Regions from separate parts of the Pelomonas parva genome, predicted to be linked through region 1. Evidence: predicted binding sites of a transcription regulator. Region 1 holds the regulator's gene; each other region holds the start of a gene.

Region 1 (4,450 bases):
CTTGGTCCAGAAGAACATCTCCAGCACCAGGATGTACACGTGCAGCAGCGCCACCAGCGCCGTCAGCACGATTGCGACCATCTGCATCGTCTCTCTCCTCGTCATTGATTGGGGGTGGCGCATCCTCGCAGATCGCCCTACCGTCGCCTGTCACGCAAAAGACCATTTAACTTGTGTGCAATTAAATTGCCAACTACATTAATGCCCATGCCACGCGCCAAGCCATCCACCACCAGCGATCCCCGCTCGCAATGGCTGCAGCTCGACCGTCAGCTGTGCTTTGCGCTCTACAGCAGCTCGCTGGCGATGACCAAGCTCTACAAGCCGCTGCTCGCGCCGCTGGGCCTGACCTACCCGCAGTACCTCGTCATGCTGGTGCTGTGGGAGGCCGACGGCCTGAGCGTGTCCGCGCTCGGACAGCGCCTGTCGCTGGACTCCGGCACGTTGACACCGCTGCTCAAGCGCCTTGAATTGCTGGGGCACATCGAGCGCCGCCGCGCCACGGACGACGAACGCCGCGTCGACTTGTTCCTGACATCGGCCGGCCGCAAGCTGCGCGCGCAGGCGCTGGACATTCCCGAACGGCTCGCCTGCGCCAGCGGCTGCGAGCTGGCTGAACTCGTCACGCTGACCCAGCGTCTGCACGAGCTGCGCGCCCAGTTTGCCAAGGCGACGGACGACTGATTTCTTCCCCCTCCCCCCACCACCACCCCAAAGGAGCCACCATGGCCATCGAGAAAGCCCTCTACACCGCCACCGCCACTGCCACCGGTGGCCGCGCCGGCACCGCCAAGTCGTCCGACGGCGTGCTGGACCTCGCACTGAGCACGCCCAAGGAACTGGGCGGCGCCGGCGGCCCGGGCACCAACCCCGAACAGCTGTTCGCAGCTGGCTACTCCGCCTGCTTCATCGGCGCGATGAAGGCCGTCGCCGGCAAGCAGAAGATCAGCCTGCCCGCCGAGGTGTCCATCACCAGCGACGTCGCCATCGGCCCGCACGCCAACAAGCCGGGCGCCTTCGGCATCCAGGTCGACATGAAGATCTCGGTGCCGGGCATGGAGCGTGCCGCGCTGGAAGCGCTGGTCGCCACCGCCCACGAGGTCTGCCCCTACTCCAATGCCACGCGCGGCAACGTTGACGTGACGCTGACCATCGTCTGATCAGTCCGCCAGCAGGGCCAGGATCAGCTCGATCCTGGCCTTGACCGGGCTCAGCGCCCCGGCGCTGGGCAACAGTCCGGGCAGGTTCATGACCGGCCCGGCATCGCAGCGCGTGCTGCGCAGCACGCGCACACCGCGCGCCTCGGCACCGCGCAGCGCGCTTTCCAGCGCGATGGACAGGGTGCCATTGCCGGTGCCGGCTGCCACGATGCCATCCACACCCGCCGTCAGCAAGGCCTGCACGATGCGGCCATCGGCGCCCGCGTGGTTGAAGACGATGTCGACGCGCGGCCAGCCCTGCGCCGCCCTCGCAATGCGGCCGAGACCTAACGCCTCACCCACAGGCCAGCGGCCAACCAGGCGGACCGCGCCTTCCTCCACCCGCGCCACCAGCGCACCGTCGGTTGATTCGAAAGCATCGACGCGGTAGCTGTGCGTCTTGCGCACCTGCACCGCGTCGTGCACGCGCCCGGCCAGCGCGACGACCACGCCCGCAGCATCCGGCGCAGCCGCCACCTGCACGGCATCGAACAAGTTCTGTGGCCCGTCCGGCGCCAGTGCGGTCGCCGGCCGCATCGCTGCCGTCAGCACCACAGGCTTGGCAGGCGCCAGCACGCGGTGCAGGAAGTAGGCCGTCTCCTCCAACGTATCCGTACCATGCGTGACGACAACGCCACCCACTTCCGGCCGCGCGAGCTCCGCCTGCACAGCGCTGGCCAGACGCTGCCAGGTCGCGAAGCCCATGTCCTTGCTGTCCAGTTGCGCAACCTGATGCGCCTCCAGCGGCCGACCGGCCAGCGTCGGCACCGCAGCCAGCAAGTCCTCGACGCCCAACTGCGCCGCTGTGTAGCCGACGCCGTCGCTGGCGCTCTGGGCCGTGCCGGCAATCGTGCCCCCTGTGCCGAGGATGACAATCAATTTCGCTGAGGTTTGCAATTTGCTGGTTTCCTGGACAAAAATACAGGTGCTGGACAGATTTCCAGCCACCTCAAAAGGCCGCCCGTGCAAGACCAACCCAAGCTTACCGCCCGCCAACAGCAGATCTTTGACCTGGTACGCAACGCGATCGAAAGCACTGGCGCGCCACCGACCCGCGCCGAAATCGCCGCCGAGCTGGGTTTCAAGTCCGCCAACGCCGCCGAGGAACACCTGCAAGCCCTGGCCCGCAAAGGTGTGCTGGAACTCGTCGGCGGCACCTCGCGCGGCATCCGCCTCAAGTCCGACGCGCTGAATGCCGTCAACCGCGCCCGCCAGTTCAGCCTGCCCATCCCGGGCCTCGCGCAGCTGACGCTACCCCTGATCGGCCGCGTCGCAGCCGGCGCCCCCATCCTGGCGCAGGAACATGTCGAGCAGACCTACAGCGTCGAACCCAGCCTGTTTGCCAAGAAGCCCGATTACCTGCTCAAGGTCAAGGGTATGAGCATGCGTGATATCGGCATCCTCGATGGCGACCTGCTCGCCGTGCAGTCCGCGAAGGAAGCTCGCAACGGCCAGATCGTCGTCGCCCGCGTCGGCGAGGAAGTCACCGTCAAGCGCTTCAAGCGGGGGCCCGACGGCATACAGCTGCTTCCCGAGAACGATGATTTCGAGCCGATTCGTGTTGACGAGGGCGAACACTTCAGCATCGAGGGCCTGGCTGTCGGCCTGATCCGCGGGCAAGGCTTCAACTGATTCCAGAACAGCCCGCGTCACTGACACGGACATTTGGACGCGCTGGAACGATGGCGCGCGTCAATTTGTCTGGCAGCCGCTGCTGCAAGGCGCCTGGCGTGGAACTGTGTCCACCTCGTCGATGTGTCGCATTACAAATCCTGCGGTGACGCGACCGGGTGAGCAATGGATGCGCTATGATTGAGGGCTTGCAGGAGAGGTGGATGAGCGGTTTAAGTCGCACGCCTGGAAAGCGTGTGTGGGTTTATCCCCACCGCGGGTTCGAATCCCGCCCTCTCCGCCAAGTACGAACGGGCCCACTGGGCCCGTTTTGCTTTTTCCCGCGGAGATCGTGGTGCGCTGCGCCTGCAATTCATGCCTGGAAAAGCGCAGTTCATCGCGTCACGCTGGTTTGAGCACGACGCCTGCTGAACACTGTCATTCGTGCCTTGCTTTGTACAGGGCTGGAGTTGGTGATGTCGCGACTGCTGAATGGATGGGTGAGCTTTGGCTTGGCATTGGGCCTGGTCTCTGCAGGCCTGCCGGCCGGGGCCAGCGAAGTGGTCAAGCTGGCGAGACTTGTCGTTAGCGGTAAGCGCAGTACCAACGAGGCGCCGCGCACGGTACCTGTTGAACGTCGCGCGCCAGGCACGGGCACGCAGGTCCATGGCGGGGGCAGCAACGATGTGGGAACCGCGCCGGCGCCGACACGTGGCCTATCCTGACACCCCGACAAACCAAAAAAAATGCGTCGAAACTTGAAGGTTTCGACGCATCGAAATTTCTGGCGGAGTGGACGGGGCTCGAACCCGCGACCCCCGGCGTGACAGGCCGGTATTCTAACCAACTGAACTACCACTCCGCGTGGAATGAATTCGGCATTGTCTTTCGACAATACCCGAGTTCATCAAACTCGCCCGTCTTGCGACGAGATTTGGCGTCCCCTAGGGGATTCGAACCCCTGTAATCACCGTGAAAGGGTGGTGTCCTAGGCCTCTAGACGAAGGGGACAATCTTGCAAATCAAACTTAAAAGACAAACGGCCAACGAATTGGCCGTTTGCGTATCGGGCGATCCAGCAATGGAATCATCCGATGGAATCCTTGGCGGAGTGGACGGGGCTCGAACCCGCGACCCCCGGCGTGACAGGCCGGTATTCTAACCAACTGAACTACCACTCCGCGTGGGATGAATTCAGCACTGTCTTTCGACAACACCCAAGCTCATCAAACTTGGCGTCCCCTAGGGGATTCGAACCCCTGTAATCACCGTGAAAGGGTGGTGTCCTAGGCCTCTAGACGAAGGGGACTAAACCTTCGTCGCTTGAACTGCGCGCCGCCAATAAACCAGATGGTTTAAATGGTGGAGGTAAGCGGGATCGAACCGCTGACCTCTTGCATGCCATGCAAGCGCTCTCCCAGCTGAGCTATACCCCCAATTTGATTCTTGATTCAGTCGTTACCGACTTTGTCGCAAATCGCTTTGTTTGCAGCGCTGTTCAAGCGAGACCAAGAGTATATGACGAAATTCAGAGTGATTGCAAGCGTTCGAGGACTTTTTTCTTGTCGAAGTGCTCGAGCACGGCATCGAGCGATGGCGTCTGCGCGCGACCACACACCAGAACACGCACCGGCACGGCC
Region 2 (4,450 bases), on a different contig from region 1:
CGTGTAGAGCAGCGCGTTGTCGACGAGGTTGCGGATCAGCTCGCCGATCAGCACCGGCTGGCCCTGCACGCGCAGCCGGCCGTCCTCCGGCAGCACGCCGTCGTAGCCCAGGTCGATGCGCCGCTCCAGCGCGCGCGGCACGAAGTCGCGCACCGTGTCGACGGCGATCTCGGCCAGGTTGACCGGCTCGCGCCGCATGGCCTGCTCGGCGTCCTCGGCGCGCGCCATCGACAGCAGCTGGTTGACCATGTGGGCCGCCCGCTCGCTGGCCCGGGCGATCTGCGCGAGCGATCGCTTCAGCTCCTCGGGCGACGCCCGGCCGGCGTCGATCTCGCGCTGGATCAGCTCGGCCTGCGTGCGCAGCCCCGCCAGCGGTGTCTTCAGCTGGTGAGCCGCATCGGCGAGGAAATGCTTCTGCCGGCTCATCGACGAGTCCAGCCGCGCCAGCAGGTCGTTGATGGCCTGCACCAGCGGCGCCACCTCGTCGGGCACGCGCTGCTCATCGATGGGGGACAGGTCCGAACTGTCGCGCGAGCGGATGCGCCGCTGCAGCTCGTTCAGCGGCGCGATGCCGCGCGCCAGAGCCAGCCAGACCAGCAGCACCGCCAGCGGCAGGATGACGAACTGCGGCAGGATGACGCCCTTGATGATCTCGTTGGTCAGCCGCGTGCGCTTGCCCAGCGTCTCGGCCACCTGCACGAGCATGGTCTTGGCCGGCCCGGCCTGACCCTCGGGCGCGACCCACAGATAGGCCACGCGCACCGTGTCCGCGCCGACCTCGTCGTCGCGGAAATGCAGCTCCCAAGGCACGACGGGCGCGTCCTCGGTCGGCACCGGCAAGCCGGCGTCGCCGCTGAGCAGCTCGCCGCGCAGGCCCAGCACCTGGTAGTAGACCGTGTCCGACGCATCCACACGCAGCAGCGCCGCCGCCTCGGGCGCCAGCGCATAGCGGTCCCGCCCCTTGGCGGGCGCATCCACCGCGCTGACCTGCTGCCCCAGGCTGCGCGCCATCTCGCCCAGTTCCCGGTCATAGGGCTGGCCCGCGATGCCCTGCGCCACCAGCCAGGTCAGCGCCACGCTGATCGGCCAGATCAGCAGTAGCGGGGCGAGCATCCAGTCGAGGATCTCGCCGAACAGCGAGCCCTGTTGCGGGCTGGCGCCGTCCTTATTGGGCATTTAAGAGGCGATCTTTTCCAGGCAGTAGCCCAGGCCGCGCACCGTCGCGATGCGGATCGGCCCCTGCTCGATCTTCTTGCGCAGCCGGTGGATGTAGACCTCGATCGCGTTGTTCGAGACCTCCTCGCCCCACTCGCACAACCGCTCGACGAGCTGGTCCTTGCTGACCAGCCGCCCCGCCCGCTGCAGCAGCACTTCCAGCAGCGACAGCTCGCGCGCCGACAGTTCCAGCATCTGGTCATTGATGTAGGCCACGCGGCCGGTGGCATCGAACGTGAGCGGCCCATGCTTGATGACGCTGCTGGCCGTGCCCAGGCCGCGCCGCGTCAGCGCCCGCACGCGCGCCTCCAGCTCCTGCAGCGAGAACGGCTTGGCCATGTAGTCGTCCGCGCCCAGGTCCAGGCCCTTGACGCGCTGCTCCACGCTGTCGGCCGCCGTCAGGATCAGCACCGGCATCGTCGCGCCGCGGGCGCGCAGCTTGCGCAGCACCTCCAGCCCGTGCAGGCGCGGCAGGCCGAGGTCGAGGATCACGAGATCGAACTCATGCGTCGCCAGCGCGGAGTCGGCCTCCGTGCCGCTGCTGACACGGTCCACCGCATAGCCCGACGCGCGCAAGGCACGCAACAGGCCATCGGCCAGCACTTGGTCGTCTTCGGCAATCAGGATGCGCATGGTTCTTTTGTCTCCGCCACCGATGTTATGTGTTGGTCGAGTGGCTCATCTGTTGAGCTACCGACCGCCTAGCATGCTCATCAATCCTGGGGACAAACCACTGTACAAACATACAGATTGCCCCATAATTCAGCCATTCCTTTGGAGACTCGCATGGACGCCCCCGTCAAAGCCCTGAACACCGAAAAAGCCAAGGCCCTGCAGGCCGCCCTTGCCCAGATCGAGAAGCAGTTCGGCAAGGGCTCCATCATGCGGCTTGGCGAAGGCGAGGTCATCGAGGACATCCAGGTCGTCTCCACCGGCTCCCTGGGCCTGGACATCGCGCTGGGCGTCGGTGGCCTGCCGCGCGGCCGCGTCGTCGAGATCTACGGCCCCGAGTCCTCGGGCAAGACCACGCTGACGCTACAGGTCATCGCCGAGATGCAAAAGCTCGCCGGCACCTGCGCCTTCATCGACGCCGAGCACGCACTCGACATCCAGTACGCCCAGAAACTCGGCGTCAACCTGCAGGAACTGCTGATCAGCCAGCCCGACACCGGCGAGCAGGCGCTGGAGATAGTCGACGCGCTGGTGCGCTCCGGCTCGGTGGACCTCATCGTCGTCGACTCGGTTGCGGCGTTGACGCCCAAGGCCGAACTCGAAGGCGAGATGGGCGACAGCCTGCCCGGCCTGCAAGCCCGCCTGATGAGCCAGGCCCTGCGCAAGCTGACCGCCACGATCAAGAAGACCAACTGCATGGTCATCTTCATCAACCAGATCCGCATGAAGATCGGCGTCATGTTCGGCAGCCCCGAGACGACCACCGGCGGCAATGCGCTGAAGTTCTACGCCTCCGTGCGCCTGGACATTCGCCGCATCGGCTCCATCAAGAAGGGCGAGGAAGTCATTGGCTCCGAGACCAAGGTCAAGGTCGTCAAGAACAAGGTCAGCCCGCCGTTCAAGACCGCCGAATTCGACATCCTCTACGGCGAGGGCATCAGCCGCGAGGGCGAGATCGTCGACATGGGCGTCATCGCCAAGATCGTCGAGAAGTCCGGCTCCTGGTATGCCTATCAAGGCGAGAAGATCGGCCAGGGCAAGGACAACGCCCGCGAGTTCCTGCGCGAGAACCCCGATGTGGCCCGCGAGATCGAGAACAAGATCCGCGAGTCGCTGGGCGTGGCGCTGCTGACCACGGCAGCACCGGAGTAAGCCTTTCCGTTGGTGCTGCCATGGCGCGTGCGCCTTTGTCGCTGAAAGCTCGCGCCATCGGCCTGCTGGCCCAGCGCGAGCACAGCCGGTCGGAACTGCGGCGCAAGCTCCTTCGCATTGAGCAGCAGCAGCGTGCGCGCATAACAGCGACTCGAACTGCCGGGGCTTTCGACGATGGCGAGGCGGCTTCGGACGACGAGCCTGCGCCTGAAGCCGCCAATTCGGTGGTCGAGGCTCTGCTCGACACGCTGGCCGCCGCCGGCTATCTGGACGAGGCGCGCTTCGTCGACTCCCGGCTGCATATCCGCGCCGGCCGTTTCGGCACGCAGCGCATCCAGCAGGAGTTGGCCCAGCACGGGCTGCGGCTGGACGCTGAACAGCAGGCAGCGCTGCGCGCAACCGAGCTGGAGCGGGCCCGCGAGGTCTGGCTCAGGCGTTTTGGCGCGGAACCGTCCCGTAACCCCGAAGAGCGGGCGCGCCAGACGCGTTTCCTGCTGACCCGGGGTTTTGCCCCCGAAGTGGTGCACCGCTTGCTGAGGGCCTAAGGGCCGCTTGACCGAGCGCGCAGGGGGAATTTGCACCTCGCGTGCTACATTGCTGGCTGCCCAAAAAACGAGGGTTCACCCGGTTACAAGGCCTCTGCCCCTACGGCGAAGCGCTGCAAACGCCGGCTGTCCCCGTCCCGGCGCCGGCCGGGTTGATCTGTCACTCCCGCCCTCCATGCCCGCCGCCCAACCGTCCGTCACGCGCCGCCCGCTGCATCGCCGCGCCTTCGATGTGCGGGTGTTCGCACGCGATGACGGCCTGTTTGACGTCGAAGCCGGCCTCACCGACACCAAGGCGCATGACGTGCCGCTGGCCGGCGCGACGCGCAAGGCGGGCGATCCGATTCACCAAATGCACCTGCGGCTGACTGTCGACGCGACGCTGACGGTCACCGCCGCCTCGTCCGAGACGCTGTGGATGCCTTATGTGCAGGCTTGCGGCGAGCACGGCGACGCCTATGCGCAGCTCGTGGGCCTCAACTTGCTGAGGGGCTTCCGCCAGGCCGTCACCGAGCGCCTCGGCGGCACCAGGGGCTGCACCCACCTCACCGAGCTGTGCCAGGTGCTGCCGACGGCCGTCATCCAGGCCATGGCCGGCTCGGTCATCGACACCCGCGAGGGGGATGCCGCCGGCAACCCGCCTTTCCAGCTGGACCGCTGCCATGCGCTGCGCCGCGACGGCGCCACCGTGGCCAAGTTCTACCCCCGCTGGCACCAGTCCTCCGCGCCGGCCGCCAACGATTCCTGACTTCCCGACCCGAAAGACCCAAGCCATGAAAATCCACGAATACCAGGGCAAAGAAATCCTGCGCCAGTTCGGCGTGCCGGTGCCGCGCGGCATCCCCGCCTTCACCGTGCAGGAAGCC
Region 3 (4,450 bases), on a different contig from region 1:
CCAGGGCAGCAACCCGCGCGGCCCGCTGCCGGCGCCGGCGGCCACTGCCAGCCTGCCTCGGCGCCGCAGCAGTGGCATGGGCATGGGCGAGGACGAATTCGGCAGCGACTGGGGCCAGTTCTCCCAACCGCTGCCGCTCTGGCAGGACGCCGGCGTGTTTGGCGGTGGTGGGGACGGTTATGGCGAGCGCCACCCGCGCATGCCGGCCCAGCCCGCGCATACGCCGTCGCGCCGCCTGCCACAGCGCGACCTCGGCGCCGCCCACTACAACCCGCGCAGCATTCCGGTGCTGGATGACGCGGACGACGAAGCGCTGATGGACGAGATCGTCGGCGTCGTCGTCGACGCACCGCGCTACGCGACCCAGCGGCCGCGTCGGAGTTGAGCTGATCCGATCCGGCGACACTCGCCGGATGCATGCCACCCCTGACCTCAGCTTCGGCGACCTGACGCCGGAGTTCATGCTCGACGCGCTCGACGCCACCGGCCTGCGCGCCGATGGCCGCATGCTGCAGCTCAACTCCTTCGAGAACCGCGTGCTGCAGGTCCACCTGGAGGATGGCCGTGTGGCAGTAGCCAAGTTCTACCGCCCGGCGCGCTGGAGCGATGCGCAGATCCTGGAGGAGCACGCCTTCGCCACCGAGCTGGCCGCCGCCGAGGTGCCCGTCGCCGCGCCGTGGGTGCTGGACGGTGGCTCCACCCTCTTCCATTACCAGGGCCAGCGCCTGGCCGTCACGCCGCGCCAGGGCGGGCGTGGGCCGGAGCTGGAAGACCCCGAGGTGCTGCGCTGGATCGGCCGGCTGCTGGCCCGCCTGCATAGCGTCGGCCGGCGACAAGCCTTTGCCGAACGCCTGACCTGGGCCAGCGCGGCACCGGCGCAGGCGGCGCGGGACTGGCTGATCGAGCACGAAGCCATCCCGCCCGAAACCGCCCCGGCCTGGGACAACGCCGCGCGGCGCTGCATCGAGTCCATCCAGGCCGCCTTCGACAGCCTGCCCGACCTGCAGCTCACGCGCCTGCACGGCGACTGCCACCCCGGCAACATCCTGTGGACGCCGGACCGCGGCCCGCATTTCGTCGACCTGGACGACGCCGTCATGGGCCCGGTCGTGCAGGACTTGTGGATGCTGCTGCCCGGCCCGACCGAGGGCAGTGACGCCGCCCGCCGCCAGCTCAAGGCCGTGCTGGACGGCTACGAGCAGATGGCCGAGTTCGACGACCGCGAACTGCGCCTCATCGAGCCGCTGCGCACGATGCGCATGATCCACCACAGCGCCTGGCTGGCCCGCCGCTGGGGCGACCCGGCCTTCCCGGCCGCCTTCCCGTGGTTCGGCACGCCCAACTACTGGATGGACCAGGTCGCGCTGTTGCGCGAGCAACTGGAGGCGATGAAACCGAAGGACGCTCCGCCGACGCTTGCGCGGGACGAGGATGCGGTGGATTTCGACGGCGACGGTTTCGCCTAAGCCTTGCGGCGACGCGCGGCCAGCAGCACGCCTGCACCAGCCAGCATCAGCAGCGCGGCATCGGGCTCGGGGACGGGGGCGGCCATCAGCTGCACCTCGCTCAAGGCCATCCAGCGACCCGGCGTTCCCAGCGTTAACTCGACGAAGCGGCCGGCGCCAGGGGTGAGAAAGCTCAAGGTCACCGGCAGGTCGTTGGACAGGGCCAGGCCGTCATGCGCCGGCACCACCTGCGCGCTGCTGAAGCTGACGCCGTCCACCGAATAGCGCACCGACGCGGACACCGGCAGTGTGACGGCGGCCGACGGGTAGGCCAGGAAGTGCGCCTCGATGTGGTCCACCTGGTGGACGCTGCCGAGGTCGAAGGTGATGGTCGGCGAGACGCCGTCCCACAACACGTAGGGCGACCACGCCCAGTAGCCGCCGCCGACCTGGACATCCATGACGCCGTCGGTCAGGTCGGTGCCCGGGTCGTTGTAGCCATAGAAATCGGGGCCGTTGTGCGACAGCTGGTAGCTCGCCACCGGCAAGGGAGCCGGGGCAACTGCCCAGGCCGGGGAGGCCATGGCAGCGGCCAATGTCGCCAGGGCCGCCAGGGCCAGTGCACGGGATTTCATCGTTCTCCTGCTCCTTGTTGCTGAGCGGATTGGAGAGCGGCGGCTGCGGCGAGACAACACCGGGGTTCGGGGAGGGGGCGAGCCCAACAACAACCGCGCGAGATCCCGCTGCACGCCCAATCGCCGGTCGATGAGCCGGTCTGATTGGCAAAAAATACTGGATATACATACAGTATTGTGGTCACATCCAGGCTCCGGTTTCTTCCCCCGCTTTCCGCCTTCTGCCTTCCGTCTGGCCATGTTCTCCGCTCCTCTCGCCGCCGCCGCCAGCCCGCCTCCCCTCGGGTGTGCGCCCATGCAAGGCCCACCCGGCCGACCGTCGCTGGAAGCCCAGCTGCAAGGCCGGCTGTGGCGCGGCAGCAGCCTGAGCACCGCCGCCGACCCGACGCTGGCCAGCGGCTTCACGGCGCTGGACGCCGAGCTGCCCGGCGGCGGCTGGCCGTTGCGCGCCGTCACCGAGCTGCTGACGCCGCAGTTCGGCGTGCTGGAGTGGCGGCTGCTGGCGCCTGCCCTGCGTGGCTGGTGGGCCGCCCAGGCGCTACCGGCCGCCACTGCGGGCCGACGAGCGCGCGCCCCCGCGCTGCGCTCGCTGCTGCTCATCAACCCGCCGCACACGCCGCATCTGCCCGGCCTGCAGGCGCTGGGGCTGCCGCATGCGGCGCTGGTCTGGGTGTCGGCCGGCACGCCCGCACAAGCGCTTTGGGCGGCGGAGCAGGCCATCAAGTCGCGCGTGGCCGTGCTGGCCTGGCTGCCCGAGGCTCGGCCGGAGCAGGTGCGGCGGCTGCAGGTCAACGCGCTGAGTTCCGATGCGCCGGCTTTCCTCGTGCGGCCGGAGCGCGCGGGCCAGCAGTCCTCCGCCGCGCCGCTGCGCCTGGTCGTTCAACCGGGCGAGGGCTGGGGGTTGAACGTGCATCTGCTCAAGCGCCGCGGGCCGGCACACGAGGGCTGGCTGGAGTTGCCCGCCGTGCCGGGCGCGGTGGAGCCGCTGCTGACTGCCGCCAAACGCAAGCCTCTGCCGGCACCGATGCCTGCGCCCGCCCCCGCGCCGGCCAGCCCACCGACGGAGCGCGCCGATGCGCTGGCTCGCGCTGTGCTGCAAGCCTGATGCGCCCGCCGGCGATGCCGACGCCCTGGCCTGGCTGGCGCTGAGCTTCACGCCACGCGTCGCCCGGCTGGAGGAGGCGGTCGTCGCCGAGGTGGCGGCCAGCCTGCGGCTGTTTGGCGGCGCGCGGGCGCTGCGCCTCAAGCTGCAGGCGGACGCCGGGCAAGTCGGCTTGGCCGTGGGCGCCATGGCCTGGGCAACCACCGCGCTGGCCGCGCTGGCGCAGGCGCGCTGCCCCGACACGCCGCACGCGGGCCGCCTGAGCGAGCGCCTCGACGCGCTGCCGCTCGCGGCCCTCAGCGCCGCCCAGGCCCACCACGCGATGCTGGCCCGGCTGGGCTGCCGGCATCTCGGCGAGCTTCGCCGGCTGCCGCGCGCGGCGCTGGCCAGGCGCTTCGGCCCCGCGCTGCTGACGGCGCTGGACCAGGCCTATGGCGACCTGCCCGAGGTGCACACGTGGCTGACGCTGCCCGAACGCTTCGACGCGCGGCTGGAGCTGCCGTACCGCGTTGAGCACACGCCCGTGCTGCTGCACTTTGCCGAAGCGCTGCTGCGCCAGCTCTGCGCCTTCCTGGCCGCGCGCCATGCCGGCGTGCGTGCGCTGCGCCTGTCCTGGCAGCACGACGCGATGCGCGCCCGCGATGTGGCCGACGGCGGCGAGCTGACCGTGGCCACGGCCGACACGACGCGCGACCTGCACCGCCTGACGCGCCTGCTGGCCGAGCATCTAGCCCGCGAGACGCTGGCCGCGCCGGCCGGCGAGATCCGCCTGAGCGCCGACACCGTGCTGCCGCTGGAGGAAGGCAGCGCCAGCCTGCTGCCCGGCCCGAGCGACCCGCAGGAGCGCGCAACGACGAACGCGCTGCTGGAGCGGCTGTCCGTGCGCCTGGGCGCGGCGCACGTGCGTGAGGGCCGGCTGCACGAGGACCACCGGCTGGACCGCATGCAATGCTGGCAGCCCTGGCCGGCACCGCCCTCGGTCGCCGTGCGCCCGCCACCCGGGCCGCAGCCGACCTGGCTGGTCGAGCCGCCGCAGCCGCTGCGTTGCAATGCGCAGGAACAGCCGCTGTATGCCGGCGCCCTCATCCGCATCAGCGGGCCGCACCGCGTGGAGGCGGGCTGGTGGGACGGCGGTGTGCAGACGCGCGACTACTTCGTCTTCCGCAGCGCCACGCGCGGGCTGCTGTGGGTGTACCGCGAGCGGCTGCCAGTGGCGTCGTCCACCGGGGCAGGCTGGTTTCTGCACGGGGTGTTTGCATGAGCCCGCC
Region 4 (4,450 bases), on a different contig from region 1:
CAGCGGCGTCCAGTGAGTCATCCACTCCATGCGGTGGTCATCCACCAGCACCGGCTGCAGCACGCTCTTCGGTCCGAGGCGCGCGGCGATGCGCTCGAGGACCAGGTACAGCGATTCGCCCGAACCCAGGCTCTCGGGCAGCAGCGATGCGCTCTGCTCGGTGAGGGCTTGGACGCCGATCGCATCGATCTTCAGCTCGCCGACCGGGGCCAGCAGATCCTGCTTGGCCAGGTGCTCAGCCAGCAACCTCACGAAATGCTCCAGGTCTCGCAGCACCTCGGCCGAGCGGATCGTCACTTCACCGCCGTCGCCTGCGTCCTTGGCGCGCATCGAATCGTGAATCCACCGGAACCGAAAACCGACCGCACCAGCATGCCGGGAGGCCAGCCAGCCGCACATCTGCATGAGCAAGGGCCGGGCGTACATCAGCAGCGCCGGCGCATGGTCCTCCCGGGCAGGCAGCTCGATCCGAGCCGAGAAATCCTCGGGGATGGTCTCGTACCTGAAAACCTCGGCACGCTGTCCGTAGGCCTGGTCCAAGGCGGCGAGCAATGCGGTCCCGAACCGGCGGCTGACCTGGGCGCGCGGCAGCCGGCGCAGTTCACCGAGCAAGGTGATGCCCGCACAGGACAGCGTCTCCTCATAGGCAACGGCTGCGGTCAAGGCAGCCAGCGGCAGCTCGTCGATTACCGGTTGCAGCAGGCGGCGCCCAAGGTCGAACACGCCGCAACGCGCCATCACGAGCGCCGCCATCGCCGTCGGCGCCCACCCGATGCCGACGACGCCCACGTCTGGCGCTTCCGCACTGACGCGCTCCTTCAGGGCTTCCAGCCCCTTGAACAGCCGCAGGCTGGATTCCACCTCCATCGCGACGGCGCAGCCCTCCACGACAGCCACGCGGGGCGTGAACTGCAGTGACCACAGCACCAGGCCGCGCACGCCGTCAGAGGCTGGCGACGCGCTCGAGGACTTCTCGGGTGAGATCGCTGGGATCGAGGTAAGCAGAACGACCCACAACAACGTGGTTCTCCTTGGTTGGCTTCAGGGCGCTGGGCCGGCGCGTGCGAGGGGTCAGGACGTGTTCGATGCCACCCGGCACCGAGCTCAGCTGCAGTGGCACCTCCTGAGCTGGCCCCCTGCGCTTCACGATCTGCACCTCGATCTGCCAGTCCACCAATGGCCTGGACACGATGCGAAGAGGAGCGGGCGAGGGGTCATGGCGGGCGACCAGGGGCCTGCAGATGAAAACCAGCCCTTCGCAGGCCTGCGCCAGCACCTGCAGGCGCCTCAGCTGTTCCGGCCGGGCTTGCGGCATCCATGCCACGACGGCTGCAGCGGCATTGGCCCGGAGCAACTGTTCCGTCGCCCAAAGCCGTTGCGACGGCGCGCCTGCCGCCACCCAGATCAACTGCTGCTCTTCGATCCCCAGGTGTCGCACGCCGGGCAGGTGCAGGGGCTTGGGCGGACCCACAACGACGACGGCCCGACCGCCCTTGAGCAGCGGGCGCAGCGACGGTCCGATGAGACGCCATTCCTGCACCGACGGCTGGGGCTGCAGGATCTCGATCAGGCAGCCGCAGGGCCAGCCGCCTTCAGGGATCTCCGCGTCCAGCGCAGCAAAGCCGGTGCTGACGGCTGCCGTCCTCGCATGGCCCAGCTGGTCGGCCCGCCAGACCGAATCGATCAGTGCGTCGGGAAGCAGACACGCTGGCCCGGCGGCGTTCTGTGCAGGCGCAGCCAGCGCGACGGGCTCGAGGGCCGCGTCGTGCCTTTCGCAGGCAACAGAAGGACTTTGCAGCGAGGACAGCAAGTCCTGCTGCACCGGGTGGGCAGACATGGGGGTGTGGCGTCAGCGGGGTTGGCGCGGCTCAAACTTTTGTTGAAAGACTGTTTATTTATACAGTACACCACAAGGCGACACGCGTCCAGCAGGCGGGTCACCGACTCGGGCGCCGGCGGTCGTCCTTCACGTCACGCGCCCTGCGTGCATCGATGTGCGATAACGGCGTCTCCCCATCTGCAGGGGCAGTTCATCCATGTGCTACTCAGCCCAGGTCCGCGCCAACTACCGCGACTACGTCCGCCTGTTCGGGGCGCACCTCAGCATCAAGGAGTTCGTCCAACTCTTCTTCAACCGGCAGGAGGCCAAGCTGAAGGTTCCGAAGGCCGTGGAAGCGGCGTTCGAGGGCGAGGCCACCACGCCCGAGGAGCAGGAGGTCAAGCGCCTCATTGAGGCCTTCAAGGGCGACCGGGCGATGGCGCTGGAGAAGGAATTGTTCGCCCAGCGCAAGCGCCTGGCCGATGCCGAGCGCATCGCGCAGTCGAACCTCAAGCCGGCGAAGACCGTGCTGGACAGCCTGCGCATCGCGCCGTCGAAGATTTCCAAGGCGCGGCTGGATCTGGAGGATCTGCGCAGAACGGATCTGCTCGACCGGGACTCGCGCATCTTCCCTGGCGTGTATGCACCCGTGATGGTCGTCCGCGACGGCCAGCGCGTCGTGCTGCCCATGCGCTACCAGTGTCGGCCCGCCGGTCGGCCGGCCGCGTATGACATCGAATACCCCGGGACCTACAACGCCCGCCGCGACAACCTGGAGCGGTTCTGGAAAGGCCAATTCGGCTACACGCACGGCATCCTGCTGGTGGACACGTTCTACGAGAACGTCAAGCGCCACGACATGGAGCATCGCGCGCTCGGGCCCGACGAGAAGCCTGAGAACGTGATCCTTCGGTTCCAGCCCAATCCGCCGGAGCTGATGTACATCGCCTGCCTGTGGTCGCATTGGAAGAAGGACGGTGAGCCGGACTTGTTGTCCTTTGCCGCCATCACCGACGAGCCCCCGCCCGAGGTGCGGGATGCGGGGCACGATCGCATGATCATCCGTATCAAACCTGAGCATGTGGATGCCTGGTTGAACCCCGACCCGAAGAACCTCCAGGCGCTGTACGACATCTTCGATGACCGTGCGCCTGCCTACTACGAGCACCGCCTGGCTGCGTAACGGAACTGCGCACTGCTAGTCTGTCAAGACAACGCTACGAGCAGCCGCCATGTCCTCCCGTACCAGCCGGACCACCTTGACCGAACGTGGGATGCAGATCGCGGAGCGGCGCATTCCTGGGCTTGCGGCCAAGGCAGGCCACGAGGCCTACTGGACCACGCTGAGGCACGCGGGTGCCGTCACGGTGAAGACCGCCAGCGGGCAGGTCGTTGAGCGCAAGCGCGACGGCAGCTTCACGGTCATCAAGGATCTGCCCGTTGGCAAGCGCGTCAAGCCGGGCACCATCCTGAAGCGTGTCAAGTAAGCCGGCCAACGACGCACCGGCGGCCGGCCGAGGTCACTGATTTCGAGACCATCCGGCTGGAAGCCAGCGACATCAGTCCCTGGTTTCTCGAGACCGAGCTGTGGAAGGCCTTCTCTTGAGGCTGGCGCGCTTCATGCGGCTGACTGTGTCACGCCTGAAGCAGAGCGCAGATGTCGACGCCAAGTGCAGCGGCAAGCCGCTCAATGTTGTCCAGAGATACGTTCCGCTCGGCCCGTTCAACCGATCCCACATACGTGCGATGTAAGTCTGCCAGTGCAGCGAGCGCCTCTTGCGACAGACCGCGTGCGGCACGGTGCTCGCGAAGATGGCGCGCGAGTCGCGCCCTCGCTGATGCAACCTTTTGACTACGCCCTGGCATGGAGCGCAGGTTCGCTTTGAGATGACTATGGGTCTACAGACTTAAAGTAGCATCTCTCGCTCCTGCGCGACTTACGTCGTGATCGGAGGACGATCACCGGTGTGCAATCAGCCGGCGGCAAGCAGCTCGCAGATGTCGACGCCGAGAGCCGGCGCTAGACGCTCGATGTTGTCGATGGAAACGTTTCGCTCCCGGCGCTCAACTGAGCCGACGTAGGTTCGGTGAAGCTCAGCCCTGGCGCCAAGTTCCTCCTGAGAGAACTTTTGGACGTCTCGAAGCTCGCGGAGCCGGCGGGCTAGTCGCCCCCTTGCTTCTCCGCCATTTTTGCCCCTGGTTACCATAGGGGTAGATTCCCCGGTTGATGACTTTGGGTCTACAGACTTAAAGTAGCATCAGCGCGGACAGGATTGCCTTCCTTTGGGATGCCCTACCGTGCCGAGCAGTGGAAGTGGCACGCAAATGGACACCGAGCGTCGATTGGAATCAGACAACGGTCATCGGTTCAAAGTGCAGGATCGGCCGCTCTGTCGCGGGTACCGCATCGTGGTCGTCACCGAATCGCATGCCGATGTTCACTTTGATGATGGAACCCTGGAGCTGAGTCTTGGTTGGGCGCTTGGCTGCCTGCCCAACACTGAGGCAGAGGTTCTTGGGCTTTGGGTTCAGCCGGCCGCGAGTGGCAACGTCATTCGTGACCTTCGCGAGCGCGGTGCTGAGCGCATCGCAATGGTGATCGATGCAGGCTGGCCTTCGGCCGCAGCGGAG

The links. The regulator LexA, encoded in region 1, represses DNA repair genes until DNA is damaged. The targets are predictions, from matches to a motif close to ACTGTATNNNNATACAGT.
Region 2: a site for LexA is predicted at 1,948-1,965, ahead of recA (recombinase RecA). Genes of this name have one in related genera too.
Region 3: a site for LexA is predicted at 2,237-2,254, ahead of imuA (translesion DNA synthesis-associated protein ImuA). Genes of this name have one in related genera too.
Region 4: a site for LexA is predicted at 1,887-1,904, ahead of imuA (translesion DNA synthesis-associated protein ImuA). Genes of this name have one in related genera too.

The regions. Positions count from the first base shown of each region.
Region 1 is NZ_JBIGHV010000005.1:518,946-523,395, forward strand. It holds gene ACG00Y_RS16205 (DUF1304 domain-containing protein) at 1-87, opposite strand, end outside; gene ACG00Y_RS16210 (MarR family winged helix-turn-helix transcriptional regulator) at 208-684, shown strand; gene ACG00Y_RS16215 (organic hydroperoxide resistance protein) at 726-1,160, shown strand; gene ACG00Y_RS16220 (asparaginase) at 1,161-2,078, opposite strand; gene lexA (transcriptional repressor LexA) at 2,163-2,831, shown strand; tRNA gene ACG00Y_RS16230 (tRNA-Ser) at 3,025-3,114, shown strand; tRNA gene ACG00Y_RS16235 (tRNA-Asp) at 3,596-3,672, opposite strand; tRNA gene ACG00Y_RS16240 (tRNA-Glu) at 3,746-3,821, opposite strand; tRNA gene ACG00Y_RS16245 (tRNA-Asp) at 3,915-3,991, opposite strand; tRNA gene ACG00Y_RS16250 (tRNA-Glu) at 4,044-4,119, opposite strand; tRNA gene ACG00Y_RS16255 (tRNA-Ala) at 4,171-4,246, opposite strand; gene gltX (glutamate--tRNA ligase) at 4,339-4,450, opposite strand, start outside.
Region 2 is NZ_JBIGHV010000006.1:276,118-280,567, forward strand. It holds gene ACG00Y_RS17850 (sensor histidine kinase) at 1-1,176, opposite strand, end outside; gene ACG00Y_RS17855 (response regulator) at 1,177-1,848, opposite strand; gene recA (recombinase RecA) at 2,002-3,039, shown strand; gene ACG00Y_RS17865 (regulatory protein RecX) at 3,060-3,584, shown strand; gene ACG00Y_RS17870 (DUF2889 domain-containing protein) at 3,760-4,332, shown strand; gene sucC (ADP-forming succinate--CoA ligase subunit beta) at 4,358-4,450, shown strand, end outside.
Region 3 is NZ_JBIGHV010000008.1:178,960-183,409, forward strand. It holds gene ACG00Y_RS20960 (DUF2726 domain-containing protein) at 1-385, shown strand, start outside; gene ACG00Y_RS20965 (serine/threonine protein kinase) at 414-1,466, shown strand; gene ACG00Y_RS20970 (discoidin domain-containing protein) at 1,463-2,080, opposite strand; gene imuA (translesion DNA synthesis-associated protein ImuA) at 2,319-3,185, shown strand; gene ACG00Y_RS20980 (DNA polymerase Y subunit UmuC family protein) at 3,154-4,443, shown strand; gene ACG00Y_RS20985 (error-prone DNA polymerase) at 4,440-4,450, shown strand, end outside.
Region 4 is NZ_JBIGHV010000007.1:234,071-238,520, forward strand. It holds gene ACG00Y_RS19475 (Y-family DNA polymerase) at 1-1,020, opposite strand, end outside; gene imuA (translesion DNA synthesis-associated protein ImuA) at 944-1,837, opposite strand; gene ACG00Y_RS19485 (SOS response-associated peptidase family protein) at 2,037-3,002, shown strand; gene ACG00Y_RS19490 (hypothetical protein) at 3,052-3,306, shown strand; gene ACG00Y_RS19495 (helix-turn-helix transcriptional regulator) at 3,455-3,685, opposite strand; gene ACG00Y_RS19500 (helix-turn-helix domain-containing protein) at 3,793-4,026, opposite strand; gene ACG00Y_RS19505 (transposase) at 4,145-4,450, shown strand, end outside.